2 regions of the Calderihabitans maritimus genome follow, and region 1 is predicted to be linked to the other one. Evidence: riboswitches for the same ligand, from Rfam matches in the RefSeq annotation. Region 1 holds a riboswitch; the other holds the start of a gene.
What was found. Region 1 has a riboswitch for thiamine pyrophosphate ahead of thiS (sulfur carrier protein ThiS). Riboswitches for the same ligand answer to the same signal wherever they lie in the genome.
Positions count from the first base shown of each region.

Region 2: another riboswitch for thiamine pyrophosphate. It lies ahead of thiC (phosphomethylpyrimidine synthase ThiC); the one in region 1 lies ahead of thiS (sulfur carrier protein ThiS).

Region 1 covers NZ_BDGJ01000195.1:1,453-10,923, reverse strand. Annotated here, with positions in the region: gene KKC1_RS13670 (acyl-CoA dehydrogenase family protein) at 1-279, opposite strand, end outside; gene KKC1_RS13665 (hydroxymethylglutaryl-CoA lyase) at 331-1,221, opposite strand; gene KKC1_RS13660 (hydroxymethylglutaryl-CoA lyase) at 1,235-2,224, opposite strand; gene KKC1_RS13655 (enoyl-CoA hydratase-related protein) at 2,239-3,021, opposite strand; gene KKC1_RS13650 (acyl-CoA carboxylase subunit beta) at 3,049-4,578, opposite strand; gene thiE (thiamine phosphate synthase) at 4,831-5,484, opposite strand; gene thiH (2-iminoacetate synthase ThiH) at 5,486-6,619, opposite strand; gene KKC1_RS13635 (thiazole synthase) at 6,667-7,434, opposite strand; gene thiS (sulfur carrier protein ThiS) at 7,436-7,630, opposite strand; TPP riboswitch at 7,699-7,804, opposite strand; gene KKC1_RS13625 (alkaline phosphatase family protein) at 7,861-9,354, opposite strand.
Region 2 covers NZ_BDGJ01000084.1:18,970-28,440, forward strand. Annotated here, with positions in the region: gene KKC1_RS07415 (ABC transporter substrate-binding protein) at 1-297, opposite strand, end outside; gene KKC1_RS07420 (AEC family transporter) at 1,188-2,084, shown strand; gene KKC1_RS07425 (PAS domain-containing sensor histidine kinase) at 2,139-3,569, opposite strand; gene rimI (ribosomal protein S18-alanine N-acetyltransferase) at 3,700-4,155, opposite strand; gene tsaB (tRNA (adenosine(37)-N6)-threonylcarbamoyltransferase complex dimerization subunit type 1 TsaB) at 4,152-4,868, opposite strand; gene tsaE (tRNA (adenosine(37)-N6)-threonylcarbamoyltransferase complex ATPase subunit type 1 TsaE) at 4,856-5,332, opposite strand; gene thiC (phosphomethylpyrimidine synthase ThiC) at 5,451-6,740, opposite strand; TPP riboswitch at 6,837-6,942, opposite strand; gene KKC1_RS07450 (response regulator) at 7,003-7,395, opposite strand; gene KKC1_RS07455 (amidohydrolase) at 7,522-8,661, opposite strand; gene KKC1_RS07460 (gamma-glutamyl-gamma-aminobutyrate hydrolase family protein) at 8,781-9,471, opposite strand, start outside.

The DNA.
Region 1 (9,471 bases):
AGTTAAAGCCAACTGTTGGGAGTTAATCATGAGTCCGGCTGTACCCGAAACCCGGGATAGTTCCTCTACCGTCAGGCAGAAAGATATAAGGTTACCCTCTCCTCCATACTGAGAAGGAACACTGAGACCTACCAACCCCTGCCTTGCAAACAACTCCCACCAATCCCACGGATATATATCTTGTTTATCGATTTCCGCAGCCTGTGGCTTAACCTTTTCCTCGGCCAGTCGGCGAACCATCTGTCTCAGCATTTCATTTTGCGAAGATAACCGGCGCATTATTTATCCTCCTGGAGTTCTGTTCAGTCTTGCCAACTTCACACATTATTCTCAACCTAGCGACGACAACCTGCTGCCTACTCTCCGCCCGACCATTTCCTCCGCGAAACGGACTGCCCGTATCAGTTCACGTAAATTTATACCGGTATCTATACCCATCTCCTCCAGCATGTACACCAAATCTTCCGTAGCAATGTTGCCGGGAGCGTCGGTAATTACCGGACAGCCTCCCAGACCGCCTATGGAAGCTTCATACATCACTACTCCCGTTTGCAATCCCGCCAGTACATTGGCCAATCCCATTCCCCTCGTGTCGTGCAAGTGAAGACACCACTCTACCGCTGGGTACTTTTCTTTCAGTTTCTGCATCATGTCGTACACCTGCCGGGGATTGGCCACCCCAACCGTGTCTGCCAGAGTTACACTCCTAATCCCTATTTCTACTAATTTCCCTACTAAGCTAAACACCTGCTCCTCCCTTACCATCCCGGAAAAGGGACACCCGAAGGCTACTGCGATGGCAGCTCTAACCGTAACACCGTTCTCCTGCCCTAAAACAGTAGTTTTTTCAATTTGGCTTAATGAGTCGGCAATAGACATTCCAGTGTTCTTTTGGTTGTGCTCTTCCGAAGCGGAAATAACTGCTTGTATTTCTCTTACCCCTGCCTCTATGGCCCGTTTCATGCCCCGCTCATTCAAGATTAGAGCCGAATAGGTAATGCCGGAACCTGCGGCAAGCCCTTGCATTACCTGCTCTGCATCCGCCATTTGGGGAACTAAGCGCGGGTTCACAAAAGAAGTTACTTCGATAAACCTGATTCCCGCTTCGACCAAACGCCGGATCAGGCCTAATTTACGGACAGTAGGAATGAATTCTTTTTCCAACTGGAGTCCGTCCCGCGGTCCCACTTCTCGAATAATCACCTGCTGCGGCAAATGCATGGCTACTCACAGCTCACTCTTGCGGCGGATAATCATGGGGTTCATGCTGAACCGGGCCGCAACGAATCACATTAGAGCGCAACTGTCTTCCCACAATTCTCTCCGCTTCTCTTCCGACTTCCATCAAGCCCTGTATATCAATGCCGGTATCAACTCCCATTTCTTCGAACATGCATACCAAATCTTCCGTACAGGTATTCCCGGCGTATCCCAAGTGATACAATGGAGCCCCCGTTGCCGGTTGTCCGCCGATAGCTCCGATTGAAGTATCAAAGTATATCATCCCCGCCTGGAGGGCAGCTACGTTGTTGGCGATCCCGGTTCCTCGGGTATCATGGAAATGTACTATAATTTCTTCCGGCGTGAAACCTTCATCCTTGATGTATTCGTAAAAATAACTGGCCTGCCTGGGATTACACATGCCGGTCGTATCGCCAAAACCTATCCACCGTGCACCCAAGCTCTTCCACCATTTCCCAAACTCAACTACTTTCTCTATTGGGACGTCGCCCTTAATGGGACAACCGAATGCGGTAAGCACCCAGGCCAGAATGTTAAAACCGTGTTCAAGAGCCTTCTCGCACATCTTCTCCAAAAGGGCCATATTTTCTTTATGACTCATATTAACGTTGGCCTTGTTATGGGCCTCGCTGGCTGAGATGACAAAAGCCAGCTCCTGTACCGGATATCCCATTTCTTTGGCTTCGATAGCTCGCTCCAGCCCTCGCATATTCGTGACGATAGCCCTGAAATCCACCCCCGGCTTCCGGTCGATCCTTTTTAGCACTTCCAGTGCGTCGGCAAACTGCGGAAGGTACTTAGGGTGGGCAAAGTTGGTTACTTCAATTTTCTTAAATCCCAATTCCTGAAACTTATTGATCATATAAACTTTTTGCTCCGTGGGAATGATTTTTTTCTCGTTTTGCAGGCCGTCCCGAGCCCAACATTCACCGATAATCACCTTTCGAGGCAGTTCAATTTGGCTTAACCTGATCTGATTCAATAAGTATCCCTCCCTTAACACCCCTTATATACCGGTTTCCTCTTTTCGTTAAACGCCCGTAAACCTTCATTCCGGTCCTCGGTGGTTAAACAAACATTATAGCATTCAGCTTCGAAAGCCATACCAGTATCTAGCTCCACTTCAACCCCGAAGTTTATAGCTCGTTTGGCCTGCTGGAGGGCTATGGGACCGTTTTGGGTGATTTCTTTCATCAGTTCTCGATAAGTTTTTTCCAGCTCACCCTCCGGCACCACCCGATTTACAATCCCCCAGGCGGCAGCCTCGGGAGCGGAAATGCGCCTCCCGGTGAAAATAAGCTCCTTTGCCCGGTGCTTGCCAATTATCCTAGGAAGATTCTGGGTCCCCCCTCCTCCTGGAATAATGGCCAAAGTAACTTCCGGCAGGCCGAAGACTGCCGTCTCGTCAGCAATAATGAAATCGCAACCCAGGGCGAATTCAAATCCTCCGCCCAGAGCATAACCGTGAACTGCCGCAATCAAAGGCTTGGGGAAGTTCATCACCGTTTTAAAAGCTTTTACGAACAGCGCTCTCTGGCGTTTCATCTGTTCTGTGTCCATATTTTTCCTTTCCTTTAGATCAGCGCCAACACAAAATGCCCGCGACTTTCCCCCAGTAAGAACGGCAGCCCAGACGTCCTTCTTCTCTTCCAAATAACCAAGAACGTTAATAAGGTCCTTAGCCATCTGGGTACTCAAGGCATTCAAGGCCTCTGGACGGTTGAAAGATACAATCGCAACATGGTCTTCCCGGGCCACTTCAATTGTTTCCCATTCCAAGTTGGAAACCTCCTTTTAAAGCAGTCTTTACACCGGGGTAACCCCATGTTTTCTTTCGCTGAAAGTCTTTTCTTTCGTGGAGTATAGCTCAAAACGACGGATTAATTCGTCTCGCAATTCAGAGCCGACAACAACATGATCGACTACCAACTCCGCCGCCAGCCGGTAGATATCTATGTCTTCCCGGTACTCTTTTCTTTTCTGCTCCACGAACGCAGCCCTCTCTTCCTCGGGTAAAGTCTCGATTTTGTTGAAATAGACGGCATTAACAGCTGCTTCCGGACCCATCACCGCAATCTGCGCCGAAGGTAGTGCCAAACAGCAGTCAGGCTCAAAAGCCGGACCACACATCGCATACAGGCCGGCCCCGTAGGCTTTCCTGACCACTACCGAGATCTTGGGTACCGTGGCTTCGGATATGGCCGAAATCATCTTGGCACCGTGACGGATAATCCCCTGTCGCTCCACCTCCGTACCCACCATAAAGCCCGGTACGTCCATAAGAAACAGGAGGGGAATATTGAAGGCATCACATAAGTTAACAAATTTGGCTGCTTTATCGGCAGAATTTACAAAGAGCACCCCTCCCATCACTTTCGGCTGGTTGGCCAGCACCCCTATGGGACGACCGTTTAACCGGGCCAGTCCGGTTATTAATTCAGGGGCAAAAAGCTTCTTAATTTCCAGGAAGCTGTTCCGGTCGATAAGACGCTCAATAATTTGATACATATCGAAAGCAACGCTTTCCCGCTCCGGTATGATTTCTTCAATGCTGGGACCGTGTAACACGGGTGGAGCCGGTTCAGTCATCGGTGGTTTCTCTTTGTAGTTCTGCGGAAAGTAGCTCAAATAGCGACGGGCAACCCTGATCGCCTCTTCTTCACTCTGCACCAGAATATCACCGCATCCGCTGACTGTGCAATGCATCCGTGCCCCGCCCATCTCCTCCAGGGTTACTTTTTCCCCGATTACCATCTCGGCCATCCGGGGAGAGCCCAGATACATGCTGGCATTACCTTCAACCATTATAACCACGTCGCAAAAGGCCGGAATATAAGCGCCACCGGCAGCGGAGGGGCCAAAAAGGAGACAGATTTGGGGAACCATCCCGGACATCTTCACCTGGTTATAAAAGATGCGTCCTGCGCCACGCCTTCCCGGAAACATCTCTACCTGGTCGGTAATACGGGCTCCGGCTGAATCCACCAAGTAAAGCATAGGTACCTTCAGGTTCATAGCCGTCTCCTGAATACGAATTATTTTCTCCACCGTTCTCCATCCCCAGGAACCGGCTTTGACGGTTGAATCATTGGCCATGTAACAGACCGTACGACCATTGATCTTTCCAATTCCAGTTACTACTGCATCGGCTGGGAGGTCCGGAGCCAGACAATTAGCCCAAAACCCGTCCTCCGCTTCCAAACCGGGATCTAACAGTAATTTAAGTCGATCCCTAACAAACATTTTTCCCTTCTCTGCATTTTTCTGATGGTATTTTGGTGCGCCGCCTTTACGGATAACTTCAGCCCTTTGTTTCAATTCCCGATCTGAACTCATACTTTTTCCTCCCGTAAAAGCCATGTATATTAGCTAACCTATCTTACGGCACTCTAGCTCAAGCAATCTATATGCCACTCTCATACCTGCCGCCAGCCATTTACCCCCCTCACCTCTGTTTCAGGCATTCAGCACATCATATATTTTCGTTCTAAAAAAAGAAGCCCATCTTCTCGATGGGCTGTTGAATAACAGACAGTTAATTTCGTAAATATTCATACACTTTTCGAGAAAAAAAGTGCACAAAATTACTTAAACTGCCGCTGCTAGAACCTTCCGAATCGCTTCCACCTTCTTAGGGATATCCTCGGCCCCTACAATTTCTGTAACCATGGCTATACACCTGGCGCCTTTCTCCCGAACCTGAGATATGTTATGTTCTTTAATACCCCCGATAGCCACAAAGGGAATACTCAGGTTTTCAACCACATATTCCAGGTACTCCAAGCCTACAGGATCACACACATCTTCCTTGGTTTTAGTGGGGAAAATCGGTCCCACACCGATATAGTCGGCTCCTCTTCGCACCGCATCCCAAGCCTGTTCCGGCGAATGAGTGGAAACGCCAATAATCATATCATCGCCCACCAACTCTCTTACCTTATCTGCCGGCAGGTCTTCTTGCCCGATGTGAATCCCGTCAGCTTTTACCAAAAGAGCTATATCAACATCATCGTTAACAATGAAAGTTACTCCTGCCCTTCTGGTGATTTCTCTTATTTGCAAACATTCCTGATATTTGTAAAGACTCTTTTTCTTTTTCTCCCTGTACTGGATTATCTGGATGCCTGCTTTGATCATCTCTTGCACCGTCTCCACGTTGTTCCTGCCGCGAGCATACTCTTCACAGGTAATACCGTAGAGATCGGTATTAAAAATCTCCCTCACTCGGTCAGCCAAAGCCATATCACGACACCTCGACTTCTATAGGATGCCAGTCTTTAAACACCGGTTGATACCCTTTGCTTAAAATCATCTCTCTAATTTCCGAAACGCTCCGTTCATCTAAGATATCGAACTGAGGAATGTTATTTTCTTTCCCGCGGTTAATCCGTCCGCCCACCGCAGTCACCGAACCGGCAGACATCTTGGTAACTCCCAGTCCAATTATGTTGTCCCTGAAGTCAGGAGCTTCCCGGGTAGATATGGTAATACCACACCGGGGCAGGAAAAGCCGGAGGGCCAGCATAAACTGGACCAATTCTTTGTCGTTCACCTGGCAATAAGGTTTGAATTCTTTAATTGTTCCCGGATAGCTACGCAGCCGAGGTAGAGAAACGCTGATTTCCACATCCAGATACTTGTTTTGGAGATAATGGGCATGCAGTCCGGTGAAGAAAGCGTCTTTTCTCCAATCACCCAGCCCCAGCAGCGCCCCGATATTTACAGACCTCATTCCTGCTCGCGCACCCCTCTCCGGTGCGTCAAGCCGGAACCTGTAATTCTTTTTAGGCCCCTTCAGGTGTACCCGGTCGTAGATCAACTCATCATAAGTTTCCTGGTAAATAGTAAGGCCATCCACTCCCGCATCAACCAGCTGGCGGTATTCTTCCGTTTCCAACGGATATATCTCTATAGATATGGAAGAAAAATACTTTTTTAAGATCTTGACACATTCTTTAAGATATGAGATTGGTGCTTTTGACCGGGATTCACCAGTCAAAATTAAGATATGACGCAACCCCGTAGCGGCAATCAAACGCGCTTCTTCTTCCACTTGACTTAAACTTAGTTTTTTTCTGGGCATTCGGTTCAGAGCACTGAAACCACAGTAAGCGCATTGATTGGCACAATAATTAGATAAATACATGGGAGTATAAAGAAAAATAACCTTACCAAAATTCTGCACGGTTAATCTATGCGCTTTTTGGGCCATAGGTTCAAGATAATTTTGGGCTTTTTCTGATAATAAAGCCAAAAAGTCCAAAGTATTTAAACGGTCCTGGGCTATAATCTTCTCGACTTGGCTATCAGTAACTTTTCCCCAAAATTCTTCCACGGGAAATTCCCTGTATTTCTGGACTAGTTCATAAAAGCTCATCTTTCCTCTTCCCATCCTTCGTAATCCAAAAAAGTTCTTTAATCCGCCTAGCGCAGAAAGCCGGTAAGCGGTGAAGATGCTTCGGCAAATTCTTTAATCCTTCCCGGACCCGCCAGAAACGCTTTCCTTCCCGCCTGAACCGCAAGACTGAACGCCTCAGCCATAGCCGGCGGGTCATCAGCCGTAGCAATAGCCGTATTCACCAACACAGCCGCAGCTCCCATCTCCATGGCTTCAGCAGCTTGGGACGGCCTGCCAATACCGGCATCCACTATTACGGGCAAATCGATTTCTTCGATTAAGATACGTATCATTTCTTTAGTTTTTAGACCCCGGTTGCTTCCAATGGGAGATCCAAGAGGCATTACCGCAGCAGCGCCGGCCTCCTGTAACCGTTTAGCTACCATAAGGTCCGGGTGCATGTAGGGCAAAACTACAAATCCTTTTTTTACAAGAATTTCCGTGGCCTTAACTGTTTCATAGTTATCCGGCAGTAAATATTTATTATCTGAAATTACTTCGATTTTCACCCAATTTCCGCAGCCCGCCGCTCGTGCTATTTCAGCTATTCTTACCGCTTCCTCGGCATTTCGGGCCCCTGAAGTGTTAGGCATCAAGATACAATCTTTGGGTATATAATTTAAAACGTTTTCTTCCTGAGCCTCAAAATCAATCCTGCGCAGGGCTACTGTAACTACTTGCGCCCCGGATCTCCGCAAGGCTTCGGTTATCATCTTCTTGGAAGGGAATTTTCCCGTCCCCAGAAATAGGCGATTGGTTAACTTCTTGCCCCCTATTACCAGCTCGTCAGTCACGTTATCCACCTCCCATCATAGTTAGAATCTCTACTGTGTCTTCTTCCTTCAAAACGGTTGCATCCCAATCTTCCCGGTTAAGCACGTCTGAATTATAGACGACAATAACTCCGTCAGGGTTAACTTTCTTCTCCCTCAAATACTCTAGAACGGTCATCCCTTGTCGCAGCTCTACTACCTTGCCGTTCACGGTCACTTTCAACTTCCGTCCCCCCTTCACTATAGGATAAGACAAAAGCCGCCAAAAGCGAAGGGGCGGCTATATCTATCCTTCACCCACTTCCCTACGCTGGAATTACCCAGGTCAGGTTCAAAGGGTAAGGGTTTCCCCTTTCTCAGCCTGCTCCTGCAGGCACCCCTAGTGGACTTACGGTATTTTTAGTTGTTGCGCATATTTTATCAGTTTTTTCCACAGAAGTCAACGAGTTAAACTTTATTATTAATCCCGAAATGTTTTAAGATATATGGAACAAAATCTACTATACGAGGATTTGATAAGTCTTCGGAAGACCCGGCAATAATAAGCGGTACTGTGGAATCTTCTTTATGAAGAGAACCATGGCTTCCTCCTCCCGGGTGCAAAGGAGCACTTTCCCCACTGAACTCGTAGCCCGGAAGAGCCGAGAGAAGGATTCTCCGCCCCGGGAAAACTTCCAGAGCCGCCCGTATCCGTTCTAAAGCATCGGGATACTCCCGGTAAATTATTTCTTCCCCACGGCAGGAAGCGTCAATCACGTCTAAATTACCTTCCACCTTCCAACGCCTGCCGTAGGCATCCCGTAGCGGCCCTCCCGGTCGGAAAGACAGAATCTTACCCGAACCTCCTTGCATTACTATGTATTCATCCCTTTTTTTCCACATGACTTGACTTATTCGTTCATCCCGAGCCAAGAGGTAAGCTATCTCTTCCAATAATTCCGGATCACGGTGAAGAATTTCCACCGAAGCCATACGCTCATTGGGACATATGGCCAGATCTCTTTCCTCCACCTGCCTTTCCCTCATACCCAGCAGTCGATATTTTTTAAGTATCCGGGGCAGGTTAATCATATTATGCTTTGACCTACCTATAAGCGTTTGGGAATGGTCGCCCGCTACTATAAAAACAGTCTTGTCCATGGCTTCATCCCACGACCGAAAACTATTGAGTATCCGTTGTAACTCCCGGTCAACTCTCTCAATACTGGGCCCACTTTCTAAGGGACCATGGACATGAGAATACCGGTCGGTATCGGGAAAATAGACGATCATGAAATCCGGCTGTCTACCCTTCCTTATCAACTGACTGGCAGCCCAACCGGAATATCCGTCATTAACTCCAAACTTTTTCCATGGTAGGACTTCCTTCTCCGTTCCAATCCCTTGGGCCAAAAGCCTTGGTCGGCATAGACTGCCGATCACCAATTCTCTCGGTCCCAGTACCCTCTTAGCTCGCACCCGATTGAAAGTGCTTATTCTAAGAAACTTCGGTATATGTACTGGATGTTCTTTCCGTCCGCGGTAAATAAAAAAATTAATGGACGCCGTCGATATTCCATTTTCTTCCAATATTTCGAATACTGTATTGACGTGGCCGCTTAAATGTTTCTCATTTAGATTATAAAGCAACTCGTGAATTACGTTAGCGGGGCCAATCTTAAACACCGCCGTTGGAGTAGCTCCATAATTGATATACCGACGCTCCGGGTAATTGAACCAAATGAAACCTGGAACCCGGTGCCTGTCCACCCCTAAACCAGTAGCTATCGAGCTGGATGCCGTAGGGGTCATAGTTGGAAAAACAGAAACACAGTCTCGGTGATAGAAACCACTTTTTATAAGAAACTCAAATGCCGGAACGGAACCTTTTTCCAAGCACCGGGTTAGAGCCTCGGGGTGAAAAGAATCTACTATACACAGGATAACTTTCTGGGCAGTCATAACTTCACCTACTCCATAGTCTGGGCCAAACCTCTTGGCATGACAGTTAGGGATCTATTGCCAACGCCCTCCGCAAACGGATTATCATTTCGGCGAAATATAGATAAATCCTGCTTT
Region 2 (9,471 bases), on a different contig from region 1:
CAGGTACTGCCATTTTTCGGCCAATGCCCCTGTAAACCCGTTTTTGTCTTTCCATACCAGGGTGTCAAAAATAAAACTCATCCGGATATAACCCGGTCCCCTCTGGTAGTGGGTATAGGGAGCAGGAAAACCCCAGTCGCCGGTAGCATCGGCAATGGTATAGGTGGCAGGTTCCTTACCCGCTGCATCCTTAACGCTGCTTCCCGTTTCTCCCTTTGGACCCGAGCAGCCGGCAATCCAAAATACTACGAGGAAACTAAGCATCGAAATAACGAGCAATTTTTTCCCAACAAACATAAAGATTCGCCTCCATAATTTTGAATTTTTAACAATAACCTGCAAAATTTTTTCATAACTTTCCCCTCATCACCTCTGTCGCAAAAGAAATAACCATGGAAACTCGCTTGCCAATTCCCAGCAAGCCCAAACCTCCATGACTAATTCCCACGTAATTAAACCGTCAATCCGCAACTTCATTTCATTAAAATTTCCTCCCGGGGCAGGCTCGGGTAGTTCTCCAAACCCACCCCGTCAGAGAAAGGAGGACACTGGCCCGCGGGCTTGCCAATCCCGCGCCGGTTCAAGGAGGTTAAAAGCTCTGTGCCAAGATTTCAGAGCCCCAAACCGCTAAAGCAAAAAGCCACGAAAGGCTTCCTCGCTTCAGCAAGGACAAGGCCTTCGTGGCCCAATTAAAATACTTCCCCTTCTGCCCAGCATTGAAATATTAGTAAGTAATGGGACGCTTTTAATGCAAAAAAGCTATGAATGCAGACCGGTTTCCTTAACCGCTAGTCAGACCTTCATAGCCTGTTGTCATTAAATAATATTATTTTTGATGGATGGTGCCTATTGACCTCTTTTTGAGAATTAGTACTAACGGTAACTTCAGTTACCATTACATTATATTATGCGTATTCAACAGAACTAGTTTTAATTCCTTCCTAAAAGCAAAAATTTTTTGACGAACAATTTAAAAAAAAATTAGCTTTATGGCGGCCTTGACAGAGCCACCCTGCACGTGGTTAAGTTCAGCTAACGACGGGACGGCTCCGGCGAACATGACTGTTTAAGACTCGCCCTGCCGGCAGCTCATTAAGAAAACTAAAACCTCTTGACATTAACTATAAATTAACGATAATACATTTAAGTAAGTATGAAAGCATTAAGTTCACAGGGAGTTTTCGCAAATGTCAATGCTATTTCAGGTTGTAATGCCTGTTTTTTTAATTTTCCTTGTAGGCTATATAGGCCAGAAAGCCTTGCGGTTGCATATAAAATCTGTTTCCACCACTGCCCTCTACCTGATGACACCGGCACTTATCTTTCGTACGTTTTATAAAAATCGGTTGGACAGCACTTATTTGTACATTGTAATTTACGGAATACTCCTGTCCGTTATCCTGATTCTCTTGGTCAAAGGGCTGTCCCGTATTAGAAAATATAACGCTTCTATTACCAACGGGTTGATTCTGGCCACGGCTTTTATGAATAACGGTAATTTGGGGGCCCCGATAATTCTTTTTGCTTTCGGGGACAACGGTTTTCAATATGCCGTGGCGATTATGATTTTCCATACCATCGTCATGAGCACCCTTGGATTGTATTTCGCGGCCAAAGGCAAACTGGAGGTACGAGAAGCTTTGCTCTCAGTTGTTAAAATGCCCATTGTCCATGCCGGTATTGCTGCTCTGGTATGGCAATATCTCAATCTTCCCATGCCGGAGAATATTTTGGCGGCCATAAATATTGTAGCTGAGGCTGCCATCCCCTCCATTATGTTGGTCTTAGGAATGCAATTGGCAGAAATCAAAATTGTCAATTTTGATTGGGGAAAAATCTCTTTAGCTCTGGTATTCCGGCTTCTTCTGTCCCCGCTTATCGCCTGGGGTATTACCTTATTGCTTCCGGTAGAACCACTCTTAGGAAAGGTGATGATAGTTGAAGCAGCCATGCCCACAGCGGCAATTACCACATTATATGCCTTGCAATATGACACTGAGCCGAATCTGGTTTCATCTATTACTTTTATAAGTACTTTATTGAGTATTATTACTTTGAGCATGTTGCTTAACGTCATCATTTAGCAAATAATCTAATCTTAAAAAAAATATTGACCCACACACCATTCACTTGCTTTATCAATTGCCACCTTTCGTTACCGGCAGTTTTATCGTAACCGTAGTACCTTTTCCCGGGCTACTTTCCACCTGGATAGTTCCCCCGTGGTTTTTCACGATACGATGAGAAATGGTCAGCCCCAGACCCGAGCCTCCTTCCTTAGTAGTAAAAAACGGGCTAAAAAGCTTGTTCAGGTGCTCCGGGGGCATACCAACGCCGGTATCCCTTAGTTTAATCCAAACCCAGTCGTCCTGGCTGTAGGTAATTATACTTAACGTTCCCCCATCGGGCATGGCCTGCAAGGCATTTCTAGTCAGATTTAACAATACCTGTTTTATTTGAGTTTCAACCAGTTCGAGCAACGGGAGTTCATCACTCAGCTCTTTGGTAACCTCCACGTCCTGCAGAATGGCCTGGCTTTCAACTAGCAACAAGGTTTCCGTCACAATCTTGTTAAGATCGACCAGTTGTTTTTTGGCCTCTTTAGGTCTGGCTGCCACCAGAAATTCGCTGATAATTTTATTGGCCCGGTCTATTTCAGCTAAAATGAGCTGCAGGTATTTACTGTATTCATTTTCCTCTCCCAATTTCACTTGGAGCAGTTGAACAAATCCGCGTATCGTTGTCAACGGGTTGCGAACTTCGTGGGCAACTCCCGCGGCAACCTCGCTTAAGACCATTAAAGTCTCTGCCCGGGCCGCTTCATATTCCAACCGGCGCTTTTCCGTGGTTTCCTCTATCAACATTACGGCTCCTATAATCTGACCGTCACCATCCCTTAGCTGGCAGGCATTGAAAACAAAGCTACCCGGCCGTCCCGCATACCAGCAGTAGTCCATTTCTTGATTATAGACCTCTTTCCCCTCTACAAGGGCCTTTCGCAAAAATTGCTGTTTTTCCGGGATCTTGAAAACTTCATCATGATCCTTCCCGAAAACTTCCTCATAACTTCGATTGGTCAGTCGCTCCGCCGAGCGGTTGAACAGAAAAATTTTGCCTTGAGCGTCGACTCCTATGACGGCAACCTCTAATGCATTCATCATCGCGTAACAAACAACCTGCCACTGGTCGGAAGCCTTTTCCACAGCAACCGGTATGGCCAACAAAACATTCCCCAGTGACTCCCCAAGCATGTTCGGCCAATTGAGTATGGTTGTTTTAACCGGTAACCAGCGGTTTCTTTTGGTCCTCAATTTTCCTTTGACCCAGCATGTGGTCTCTGTAGGCCATTTTTCCTGAAGACTTTTATTAGTCTCACTATCAAAAAGTTTAAGACAGAAGTCATTAAAAGAAATCTTCTTTAATTCTTGAGCATCATATTCAGTCATCTTTAAAAAAGCCTGGTTGGCAAACAGTAACTTTCCCCACTCATCAAATAAAACCAACCCGTCAAACATCCAGTTCAATATATTACGATTAAGATAAATACCATTAATGAACTCTTTACTCATTTATGTCACCTGTCTTTACCGTCTCTGTTGGCATGTAATCTTCGACGTCTCCTGCTTAATTCCCTGCATAATTTTACCATCTGCTAGTAAATAATTTTTTATAACGAGCCAAACTAAAAACATAAACAAATTAACGCAGGTTTTTAGTCATAATTATCGCATCTTCCTGATTGTCAGTGTAGTACCCCTTGCGGATACCCGTCGCTTCAAAGCCCATACTGCCGTACAACTTTCGAGCCGGGTAATTGCTGGGACGAACTTCCAGCGTAATGTAATTGGCACCCAGACAGGTTGCCTGGCGTACAAGCTCCGCAAGAAGCGCACGGCTCAATTTCCTGCCCCGAAATTCGGGAGCCACCGCCAGGGTCGTGACATGCGCTTCATCAAGAATGACCCACATGCCAGCATAGCCTGCCACTTTTCCTTCTACGGTACAGACGAAGTAGTGGGCAAATTCATTTTGGCAAAGTTCGCTCCAGAAAGCATGTCGGGACCAGGGAGTAGGAAAAGAAACTTTTTCAATGGCCAGGACTTCCTCTAGGTGCTTCACCTGCATAGGTTCTATGGAATACTTTATTCCCTTCACTTTTCAACTCCCCGTTCTTTGGCCATGAGTCGGGCCTCCGCTTCAGAAGGCCGAATGTAAAAAGGTACCAGTTCTTTTATATCCTCCGCCGACTTCTGTTGAAGCCGCACCAATCCCAGGTAAGCTATCTGCGAGGCCCGGGGCAGGCTAAGGGTATTCACCATCCAGCGGGCTCTGTTGCCCAACTTCTCTCTCAATTCTGTACCCAAAACAGCCACCCCGTCTCCCAAAAGAGTCACAGGTTCCTCATACTGCTCCAGGAGATCAACCAGCTCGGCAGGAGAAACAGCCATATATTGACTTAGGCGGTTCAATTCCTGACCGTTGTGGGAGACATAAAGGGCCGCATAAACCTCGTTCTTACGGGCATTTAAAATAGGACAGATTATCCCTCCTGCTCCCGCAGCGTTCAGGGCCAGTGCATCCAGAGTAGGTACCCCCACCAGAGGTTTCCCCAGACTATGAGCAAAACCTTTAGCCGTAGCCAACCCTATACGCAGGCCGGTAAAGGAACCAGGGCCGATGGCTACGGCAAAACCATCTATATCTCTCAGCTTTAATTCGCAGTAATCCAACAGTTGATGAAGGGCGGGTAACAATTTTTCCGAATGAGTTCTACCGGTGTTTAGAAAGAGCTCCCCCAGCAGGCGTCCATCTTCCAGAACTGCCAAACCCGCTACCGGCGTAGCCGTATCTAGGCCTAGTACTCGCATTGCTTCTCCCACTCCTCCAAAAGCTGGTAAAACCTGCTACCCCGCGGTTGAAAAACCAGAAGACGTTTGTCTTCCTCATTAGAATCGGCCCTGCGGATTTCTACCAGCAGGTACTCTCCTGTAAGTAGATCTAATATTTTTTCCGCCCACTCAATAATGATTACCTTCTCCGTCTGAAAACAATCCTCCAATCCCAGTTCAAAAATTTCCTCTGGGTCTTCCAAACGGTATACATCGAGGTGACAAACCGCAAATTTCCCCTGGTATTGATTTATCAAAGTGAAAGTGGGGCTGGTAACAGGTTCTTCTACACCTAATCCCCGGGCCAATCCTTTAACAAAGGTAGTCTTACCGGTACCCAGGTCCCCAATAAGGCAAATGACCGCTCCCTTCCAAAGACATTTGCCTAGTTTTTCCCCTAATTTTACCGTGGCTTCAGTACTGTCGGTTACAATCTGCAGCATAACCCACCTCATGCCGACTTGTTTTTTCCTAGTATGCCCAAACCATGACCGGAGAAAAACGCACGCTGCTCAAGCATACCTTGCTCTGGAAATCTTCCCATACGGGGCGCTTCTTACTCTAGCACTTTTCTACCGGCTTGCCCAAAAATTCACCAACTATTTTCATGGCACAAAAATCACCGCACATTGAACAGGCTTCAGCGTTTCCGATGTTCCTTTGTTCCCGATAACGCCGAGCTTTTTCCGGATCTATAGCTAAGCGAATTTGTTCTTCCCAATTTAATTCTTTTCTCGCTCTGGCCATTTTCTCATCCCATTCCCGAGCACCGGGAATACCTTTGACCACATCGGCGGCATGGGCTGCAATTCGGGCAGCGATTACCCCTTCCCTTACATCATCAATGGAGGGTAAACCCAGGTGTTCTGCCGGCGTCACATAGCATAAGAAATCTGCCCCCGCTGCCGCCCCTATCGCTCCCCCAATGGCAGCAGTGATGTGATCGTAACCCGGTGCAACATCAGTAACCACCGGCCCCAGGACGTAAAAAGGTGCCCCCTGACAAATCCGTTTAGCCAAAGTTATATTAGCTTCTATCTGATTCAAGGGTACATGTCCGGGACCTTCCACCATAACCTGCACTCCTGCCTTCCTTGCCCTGTCCACCAGTTCTCCTAAAATCAAAAGCTCTTGTACTTGGGCCCGGTCGGTGGCATCGGCCAAACAGCCAGGCCGGAGACCATCACCTAAACTCAGAGTAACATCATAACGCAGGGCTATGTCCAGGAGCCGGTCAAAATTTTCATAAAGAGGATTTTCTCTTTCATGGTGCAACATCCAGCCGGTTATAAAGGACCCGCCACGACTGACAATGTCAGCTATTCTACCCTGTTCTTTCAAACGGCTGATAACTTCCAGGGTAACCCCGCAATGTACAGTCATAAAATCTACACCATCTTGAGCCTGCTTTTCTATTACCCGGAAAAGATCATCGGCAGTCATCTGGACAATGGATCCGTACCTGTCCATGGCCTCTACCGCAGCCTGATAAATAGGAACGGTCCCCACGGGGACAGGAGATTCCACCAGGATCTTACGCCGAGAGCTGTCCATATCCGGCCCGGTACTCAAATCCATGATTGCATCGGCCCCTGCCTGTAAAGCAGCCCTCAGTTTTTCAATTTCTCGGTCAATATCAGGGTACGCTGTGGAGGTGCCTATATTCGCGTTGACTTTGGTACGCAAACCCAAACCAAAACCTCCAGGGACCAGGTTTTGGTGATTAATATTGGCCGGAATAACTACCGTACCGTCAGCTACTCTTTGGGCTACAACCTCCGGACTCAAATTTTCTTTTTCCGCAACCTTTTTGATCTCAAGAGTAATCTCTCCTCGCCGCGCCTTTAACATTTGGGTTGACACGACAATCACCTCACTTTACAACATTGAATTTTAAAGCAAGTAAGTAAATTAAAAGAAAAACCCACTGGGTAGTGGGTTTTCCTCTGAACCAAAAATCCACTTCCCTCCGCTGGTATTACCCAGATTCAGGTTCTAAGGGTTGGAACTTTCGAGTTCCTCTCAGCTCAAAAGAGCACCCCTAGTGGATTTGATAATACAATTTTCCCGTTATTATTCTAATTCTGTCTAAGTTCATTGATTCCTGCCGCCTTCAGGCCAAATTACCTACTTCTTCGGAATTATGGTCCATAATCTCCAACACTCTCTTTCTAATGTTATCTACATCGAAAGGTTTGTAAATACATCCTTCAGCACCTAATTCTTTAGCCTTTCCCAGCTGGATGGCATCAGCATAAGCCGTCATCAGAATAACCGGTATCCGGGGATAAAGCGTTTTGATGTTCTTTAAAGCAGTTACCCCATCCATGACCGGCATCCTAATGTCCATAATTATCAATCTGGGCAAGAGCTTACTGGTCTTTTCTACTGCTTCCAGTCCGTTGGTGGCCGTGGCCACCCGGTATCCCTCCTCGACGAAAACCATTTTCAGCAAGGAACGAATACCCGGCTGGTCATCTACAATAAGAATATCACAGGAAACCATGTTACTATCCTCCCTGCCCGTGTACCTTTCTTAACTACAATATTCGCCATAAACTATCCAATACCTGCAAAATTATACATTTTTTTATAAACTTTACCCAATTTTAACATTTCAAAAGTTGCTGATTCAGGACACTACCACTTCACCGTTAACCAGAACCATTTCCACGCGAGATTTAAGATCCAGTAGTGAACCGCTGGCGACAATAATATCAGCATCTTTACCGGGAGCAATACTACCTACCCGATGGGCAACTCCCAATATCTGCGCCGGATACAGGGTTATAGCTTTGAGCGCTTCCTCTTCCGCCATCCCTTCTTTTACCGCCAAAGCAGCACATAAAGGAAGATACTGGACAGGGATTACCGGGTGATCGGTCATGAGGGCAACTTTTACTCCTGCTTTACTTAAAAGGGCAGGTGTCCGAAAAGTCCTTTCCTTTAATTCCACTTTGGAACGGCTGGTTAAAGTGGGCCCTACTATAACCGGCACATTATAACGGGCCAGTTCTTCGACCACCTTGTGTCCCTCGGTACAGTGTACCAATATCAAATCCAATTGAAACTCTCCGGCGATACGCAACGCTGTCATTATATCATCGGCCCGGTGAACATGGGCCTGCAGGGGAATCTCTTTTCGTAATACCTGAACCAAGGGCTCCAATCTTAGGTCTCTTTCCCCTTCTTCCCGGGAGAGTTTCTTTAAATAATTTTGAGCCTTAACCAACTGTTCGCGTAGCAGGGCGGTAATGGCCATCCGGGTAGCAGGTTGTTTTTTCTGCTGTTCTCCATGGACCCGTTTAGGATTTTCTCCAAAAGCAACCTTGAGCCCTGCCGGTTGACGGAGTACCATCTTATCTACCACGGTCCCATGAGTTTTCATCACCAGGGTCTGCCCACCTATTACGTTAGCACTACCGGGCCCCGTCAAGACAGTCGTAATCCCTGCTGCCAGAGCATCCTTAAAACCTTCATCCTCCGGATTAACCGCGTCCAAAGCCCGAAGGTGAGGAGTTACGGGATCCGAAATTTCATTGAGATCATTTCCCTCAATCCGGTAAATTTCCTCCAATATCCCTAAATGACAGTGGGCCTCCACTAGCCCAGGCATAACCACTTTGCCTGTAACGTCCAATACTTCTGCCTCTGGAGGTAAAGGTAGTCTCTCCCCCACGCCGCAAATCTTACCATCCTTTATTAGCACGGTCCCTGGAGAGTACACTGGACCCTCCATGGTCAATACTGTTCCCCCTACAAGAGCCAGCACCATATTTCCTCCCTATAGAAATTGCTATTCGAAATCAGTTATCAAAAAACAATCATAAACAAATATACCGTTAATTCCTGTCAATTTCAATAGAAAAAGGCAATTTATTATTTAAAAATTTAATTTTTGCATTCTTTAACAAAAGTTTCAAATAGAGCTTTGGCCTTTGGGTCACGTTTCCACATACATTCGGGATGCCACTGGACCCCTATAACAAAGCCGAAGGAAGTTGCTTCCAGCGCCTCAACTACTCCGTCGGCCGCGCGGGCACTGACCGTGAATCCGGGGGCCGGACGCCGTATCGCCTGATGATGAAAAGTATTCACTCTCCACGACAATTTACCCATGATAGAATAAAGTTTGGTATCGGGAATAATGGAGACGTGATGGGTGGGGTGCCAGGGGGGAGCCTCTTGTTGGTGTTTTATTGTTACCGAAAGTTGGGAATATATATCCTGGTAAATATCTCCTCCGGCAGCTATATTCAACACCTGCATTCCCCGACAGATGGCTAGTAGCGGCTTTCCAGTCGTCAACCATTTCTGCACCAAATTGATCTCCCAGTAATCTCTTTCCGGATCAATTTTGCCGCAACCCGGCAAAGGCTCTTCTCCAAAAAACGTCGGGTCAACATCCCCGCCACCGGACAAAATTAATCCATCCAAACGTTCGCAGTAATTCTTGATCAATTCTTTTGTGGTAACTGCGGGAAGAATGAACGGCAGGCCCCCACATGCTTCTATTACCCGGCAGTAATTAACCCGCAGGTAATACCTGTTTTCTTGGAGGTCGTGGCTGCAGGTAATTCCT